One region of the Streptomyces sp. bgisy027 genome, then DNA from elsewhere that is predicted to be linked to it. Evidence: predicted binding sites of a transcription regulator. Region 1 holds the regulator's gene; the other holds the start of a gene.
What was found. The regulator HrcA, encoded in region 1, represses chaperone genes, less so after heat shock. The targets are predictions, from matches to a motif close to TTNGCACTCNGNNNNNCNGAGTGCNAA.
Positions count from the first base shown of each region.

Region 2: the regulator HrcA is predicted to act here: its motif matches at 1,605-1,631, upstream of groES (co-chaperone GroES).

Region 1 covers NZ_JBYIVZ010000001.1:401,053-404,405, reverse strand. Annotated here, with positions in the region: gene AC3ETA_RS01790 (DUF3097 domain-containing protein) at 1-660, opposite strand, end outside; gene AC3ETA_RS01785 (MBL fold metallo-hydrolase) at 692-1,435, opposite strand; gene hrcA (heat-inducible transcriptional repressor HrcA) at 1,600-2,616, shown strand; gene dnaJ (molecular chaperone DnaJ) at 2,617-3,353, shown strand, end outside.
Region 2 covers NZ_JBYIVZ010000005.1:254,188-257,540, forward strand. Annotated here, with positions in the region: gene groL (chaperonin GroEL) at 1-1,028, opposite strand, end outside; gene groES (co-chaperone GroES) at 1,150-1,458, opposite strand; gene AC3ETA_RS07740 (polysaccharide deacetylase family protein) at 1,665-2,495, opposite strand; gene AC3ETA_RS07745 (polysaccharide deacetylase family protein) at 2,492-3,353, opposite strand, start outside.

The sequences.
Region 1 (3,353 bases):
GGTCTTCCAGTCCTGGCCGTGCGGGATCCGGGGCCATGCCTCGATGCCGAGGGCCGACGGCTTCACCGCCTCCCAGATGTCGATGTACGGGTGGCCCACCACCAGGGCGTGCTCGTTCGTCACCGACTCGGCGATGCGCCACTCCTTGGTGCCGGGCACCAGGTGGTCCACCAGGACGCCCAGGCGCGCGTCCGGACCGGGTGCGAATTCGGCCACGATCGACGGCAGGTCGTCGACGCCCTCCAGGTACTCCACGACCACGCCCTCGATGCGCAGGTCGTCGCCCCACACCTTCTCGACCAGCTCGGCGTCGTGCCGGCCCTCCACGTAGATACGGCCGGCGCGGGCAACGCGGGCGCGGGCGCCGGGGACCGCGACCGAACCGGACGCCGTACGGGTGGGGCGTACCGGAGCCGCCCCCGACGGGCGGACCAGCGTGACGGCCTTGCCCTCCAGCAGGAATCCGCGCGGCTCCAGCGGGAACACCCGGTGCTTGCCGAAGCGGTCCTCCAGGGTCACCGTGCCCGCCTCGCAGCGGATCACCGCGCCGCAGAACCCCGTGCCGGGCTCCTCGACCACCAGGCCGGGCTCCGCCGGGACCTCGCGGACGGGCTCGGGCTTCTTCCAGGGCGGGGTCAGGTCCGGGGAGTACTGGCGCATTCGGATGACGATAGGAGAAGCACGCCCGCGCTCACTGCGACACGCCGAATTCCGACGCGAGCTCGTCGCGCTGGCGCCGTACGAACTCCGCGTCCACCACCGCTCCGTGACCGGGCACGTACAGCGCGTCCTCACCGCCCAGGGACAGCAGCCGGTCCAGCGCGGCCGGCCAGTGCGAGGGCACCGCGTCGGGACCGGCCTGGGGCTCGCCCGACTCCTCCACCAGATCGCCGCAGAAGACCACCTCCCGATCGCCTGTGACGTCGCCCGGCACGAACACCACGAGGTCGTGCGCGGTGTGGGCGGGGCCCAAGTTCGCCAGCAGGACCCGGCGGCCACCGCCCAGGTCGAGCGTCCACTCGCCGCTGACCTGGTGTCGTGGCCGGATCAGCGCGTCCACCGCCTCCTCCGCCGCGGCCGGATCCAGACCGTGGCGCACCGCGTCGGCCCGCAGCTCCTCGCGCGCCTGCCGGCCGTCGAGCACCGTGTCCATGCCGACCGGGCCGTAGACCTCCGCGCCCGCGAACGCGGCCGCCCCGAAGACATGGTCGAAGTGGGGATGCGTCAGCGCGAGATGAGTCACACGGTGACCGGCGAGCAACTGCGCCTGCGTACGCAACCGCACGCCCTCCGCCAGGCTCGACCCGGCGTCGACGACCAGCGCGCTGCCGTCCCCCACGACCAGCCCCGCCGTGCAGTCCCACCCCGGGAGCCGGCACCTGCCCACCCCGGACGCCAGCCGCTCCCATCCCAGCTCTTCCCAAGTCACCGTCATGCGGCGACGCTAGCGGGGACACCCGCGTCGAGCACGGCGGACCTGGCCCGGCCTTGCCCGGGGTGTACCCCACCGCCGTACACTGGCCGGGGACGGCTGGCACTCGGATGGACAGAGTGCCAGGAAAGATGTCAAGGGGAACGAGTTCTGGAGGTGTGCGCGAGATGCTGAGCGAACGCAGGCTCCAGGTGCTGCGCGCCATCGTCCAGGACTACGTCGGGACGGAGGAGCCGGTCGGCTCCAAGGCGCTCACCGAGCGGCACAACCTCGGTGTCTCCCCGGCGACCGTCCGCAACGACATGGCGGCCCTGGAGGACGAGGGCTTCATCGCCCAGCCGCACACCAGTGCCGGGCGCATCCCCACCGACAAGGGTTACCGGCTGTTCGTCGACAAGCTCGCCGGCGTCAAGCCGATGACCCCGCCCGAGCGACGCGCCATCCAGAACTTCCTCGACGGCGCCGTCGACCTCGACGACGTCGTGGCCCGCACGGTACGGCTGCTCGCGCAGCTCACCCGGCAGGTCGCCGTCGTGCAGTACCCGTCGCTGACCCGGTCCACCGTCCGGCACGTCGAGCTGCTCTCGCTCGCGCCCGCGCGGGTGATGCTCGTGCTGATCACGGACACCGGCCGGGTCGAGCAGCGGATGATCGACTGCCCGGCGCCCTTCGGCGAGGCCTCGCTCGCGGATCTGCGGGCACGGCTGAACAGCAAGGTCGCGGGGCGGCGCTTCACCGATGTGCCCAGGCTCGTCGAGGACCTCCCCGAGGGCTTCGACCACGAGGACCGCGGCACCGTCTCGACCGTGCTCTCCACCCTCCTGGAGACACTCGTCGAGGAGAACGAGGAGCGGCTGATGATCGGCGGCACCGCCAATCTCACCCGCTTCGGGCATGACTTCCCCCTCACCATCCGGCCGGTCCTGGAAGCCCTGGAGGAGCAGGTCGTCCTCCTCAAGTTGCTTGGCGAGGCCGGGGATTCGGGCATGACCGTGCGGATCGGGCACGAGAACGCCTATGAGGGACTCAACTCCACTTCAGTGGTCTCGGTGGGCTACGGTTCGGGCGGCGAGGCAGTCGCCAAGCTCGGCGTGGTCGGACCGACCCGCATGGATTACCCGGGAACGATGGGAGCGGTACGCGCAGTGGCACGTTACGTCGGACAGATCCTGGCGGAGTCGTAAGTGGCCACGGACTACTACGCCGTGCTCGGCGTGCGTCGCGACGCGTCGCAGGAAGAGATCAAGAAGGCCTTCCGGCGGCTCGCCCGCGAGCTGCACCCGGACGTCAACCCGGATCCGAAGACCCAGGAGCGGTTCAAGGAGATCAACGCCGCTTACGAGGTGCTGTCGGACCCGCAGAAGAAGCAGGTCTACGACCTCGGCGGCGACCCGCTCTCGCAGGCGGGCGGCGCGGGCGCGGGCGGCTTCGGCGCCGGTGGCTTCGGCAACTTCTCGGACATCATGGACGCGTTCTTCGGTACGGCGTCCCAGCGCGGTCCGCGCTCGCGCACCCGGCGCGGCCAGGACGCGATGATCCGGCTGGAGGTCGAGCTCGACGAGGCGGCCTTCGGCACGACGAAGGACATCCAGGTCGACACGGCCGTCGTCTGCAACACCTGTAGCGGTGAAGGGGCCGCACCCGGCACCTCCGCCCAGACGTGTGACATGTGCCGCGGCCGCGGTGAGGTGTCCCAGGTGACGCGGTCCTTCCTGGGCCAGGTCATGACGTCGCGGCCCTGCCCGCAGTGCCAGGGCTTCGGCACCGTCGTCCCGACGCCGTGCCCCGAGTGCGCCGGCGACGGCCGCGTGCGGTCCCGCCGCACCCTCACGGTCAAGATCCCGGCCGGTGTCGACAACGGCACCCGGATCCAGCTCGCCGGTGAGGGCGAGGTCGGGCCCGGCGGCGGTCCCGCCGGTGA
Region 2 (3,353 bases), on a different contig from region 1:
TGCACGTCCTCGGACTTGCCGGCGCCATCGACGATCGTGGTGTCGTCCTTGGTGACGGTGATGCGGCGGGCGGAGCCCAGCACGTCCAGGCCGACCTGGTCGAGCTTGAGGCCGACCTCCTCGGAGATGACCGTGGCACCGGTGAGGGTCGCCATGTCCTGGAGCATCGCCTTGCGGCGGTCACCGAAGCCGGGGGCCTTGACCGCGACCGCGTTGAAGGTGCCGCGGATCTTGTTGACGACCAGGGTCGACAGGGCCTCGCCGTCGACGTCCTCGGCGATGATCAGCAGCGGCTTGGAGGCACCGGCCTGGATGACCTTCTCCAGCAGCGGCAGCAGGTCCGCGATGGAGGAGATCTTGCCCTGGTTGATGAGGATGTAGGGGTCCTCCAGGACGGCCTCCATGCGCTCCTGGTCCGTCACGAAGTACGGCGACAGGTAGCCCTTGTCGAAGGCCATGCCCTCGGTGAAGTCCAGCTCCAGACCGAAGGTGTTGGACTCCTCGACGGTGATGACACCGTCCTTGCCGACCTTGTCCATCGCCTCGGCGATGAGCTCGCCGACCTGCTGGTCCTGGGCGGACAGCGCGGCGACCGCGGCGATGTCGGACTTCTCCTCGATCGGGCGGGCCGAGGCGAGGAGGTCCTCGGAGACGGCGGCCACGGCCGCGTCGATGCCCTTCTTGAGCGCGGCCGGGGAGGCACCCGCGGCGACGTTCTTCAGGCCCTCGCGGACCAGCGCCTGGGCCAGCACGGTGGCGGTGGTGGTGCCGTCACCCGCGATGTCGTTGGTCTTGGTCGCCACCTCCTTCACCAGCTGGGCGCCGAGGTTCTCGTACGGGTCCTCGACCTCGACCTCACGGGCGATCGTGACACCGTCGTTGGTGATGGTGGGCGCGCCGAACTTCTTGTCGATGACGACGTTGCGGCCCTTGGGGCCGATCGTCACCTTGACCGTGTCGGCCAGCTTGTTGACGCCGCGCTCGAGGGCGCGACGGGCGTCCTCGTCGAACTTCAGGATCTTCGCCATGACAGCGGGAGCCCTCTCGAAATCTGTGGGTTTCTCAAAAAGACACTGCGCCCCGGGCGCCCGGCTTCTTTAAGTGGTCGCGGGGGCCAGGGGCGCAGCTGGAAAAACTCTGAGGTGGTGCTTACTTCTCGATGATCGCGAGCACGTCGCGAGCCGAGAGGACGAGGTACTCCTCGCCGTTGTACTTCACCTCGGTGCCGCCGTACTTGCTGTACAGCACGATGTCGCCGGTCTTGACGTCGAGCGGCAGGCGCTCGCCGTTCTCGAAGCGGCCCGGGCCCACGGCCAGGACGACGCCCTCCTGGGGCTTCTCCTTGGCGGTGTCCGGGATGACCAGGCCAGAGGCGGTGGTCTGCTCGGCGTCGAGCGGCTGGACCACGATGCGGTCCTCAAGCGGCTTGATGGCAACCTTGGAGCTGGTGGTCGTCACGATCCGACCTCCCCCTTCGGAGATCTCACGGGGTTAACTGTCTGAGGTGGCGACCAGGTGGATCCGTCGTCGCGGGTGCCGGACCTGCCCGTCGCGTAGTTGGCACTCTCCAGTGGGGAGTGCCAGACCCGAGCCTATGACCGTGATTAGCACTCGGTCAAGCGGACTGCTAATTCACGACGGCGCGGCGCATCACGGCGGTGCCGCTACAGGTAGTCCTCCAGCCGCCCCACCGTGAGTCCCCGCCGCTGGATCTCCCGCAGCAGCCGGGTCGTCCGCTCCCGCAGACTCAGCCCGGCGGGCTCACCCGAAGGGACGGACACGATGTCCCCGGCGCGCAGCCGGGCGGGCCCCTCGGCGTACGTCAGTCCGCCGTCACCCTCCATCGCCGCCCGCCACAGCACGACCGCCGTGACACCGCAGTGCGCGGCGGCGCGGAGCGTGGTGGTGTCGTAGGTGCCGTAGGGCGGACGGAAGAGGCGGGGGCGGATGCCGAAGCGGGCGCGGAGCTTGTTCTGCTGGCCGCAGATCTCGGCGCGCTGCCCCGCGTACGGCAGACCGCCCAGGGCGGCGTGGTCGAGGGTGTGGTTCTGGATCGACGCGCCCACCGAGCGCAGCCGGGCGAAGTGGCCGTAGCCCGGGCCGACCACGCTGTCCGTGAGGAACATGCTGACGGGCAGCCGCAGCTCACGGACCATGTCGACGAAGCGCGGGTCCTTCTCGGCGCCGTCGTCGTAGGTGAGGAAGACGACCCGGTCGCGGGTGGGGACGTGGTGCACGACGGGCAGCCGGTCGCCGGCCGGGTGCGGTGTCCTGCGGGCGGGCGGGGCCGGCGGTGCGGGCAGCGGGGCGGTCAGGCCCCAGCGGCGGTACGGCTGGTGCGTGTGCGTGGGGTTCTTCGCCGAGCGCGCCGACCGCTCGGCCGGCCCTCCGCGGGGGTCGGCCGGACCGGCCGGCTGCGTACAGCCCGCGAGCAGGGCGGACGCCAGGACCACTGCCGCGAGGGCCCGCGCCCCCGGCGTCCGCGCCGATCTCACAGGTAGTCCTCCAGCCGTGCCACCGCGTACCCCTCGGCCGTCACCTTGTTCAGGAACCGGCGGATCATGTCGGGCATTGTGCCCTTCCAGTCCTCCCGGCCCCGGAAATGACTGAGCACGATGTCACCCGGTCGGATCTTCCGGTCCCACTCGCGGTAGTCCCAGTGATCGACGAAGACCTCCTCGTTCCAGAGCGGGACGTACTCGATGCCGCAGGACTTCGCGGCGCGCAGGCTGTTGCGGTCGTAGTTGCCGAAGGGCGGGCGGAAGAGCAGCGGGCGCTTGCCGTAGCGCTCCTCGATGACGTCCTGCATGCCGCAGATCTCGCGCTGCTGGCGGCGGTAGGACAGGGCCGGGAGGTAGGGGTGGTGCAGCGTGTGGTTGTTCAGGACCACGCCGCTGCGCTGCATCCGCCTGAAGTAGCCGTAGTCCTCCTTGATCAGGTAGTTGCTGAGGAAGGCGGTGTAGGGCACCTGGAGGTCGTCCATCATCCGCAGGAAGGTCGGGTCCTTCTCGGCGCCGTCGTCGATGGTGAGGAAGACGACCCGCTGCTTGGTCGGGACGGTCGTGAAGACCGGCGGGAGCCCGAGTTCCTCGTGCCCGTCGACCTCGAAGCCGTCGCGGGTGGTGATCTCCGGCTTCTTCGCCGGAGGTGGCGGGGGCGTGAGCGGGACGCTGTCCAGGCGCCAGCGCCGGGCGGCGGCGATACGGGCGGTGCGGGCCCGATGGGCCGACTGGAACTTCTTGGCCTGCGAGTTCACGGTGGCGGCCGGGGAGGGCGTCTTGAGCGGCTGCCGGCTCGGCAGGGCGCCCGCGGCCTCGGAGCCGCCTCCCGGGCCGGATGCGTCCGTCGGCCCC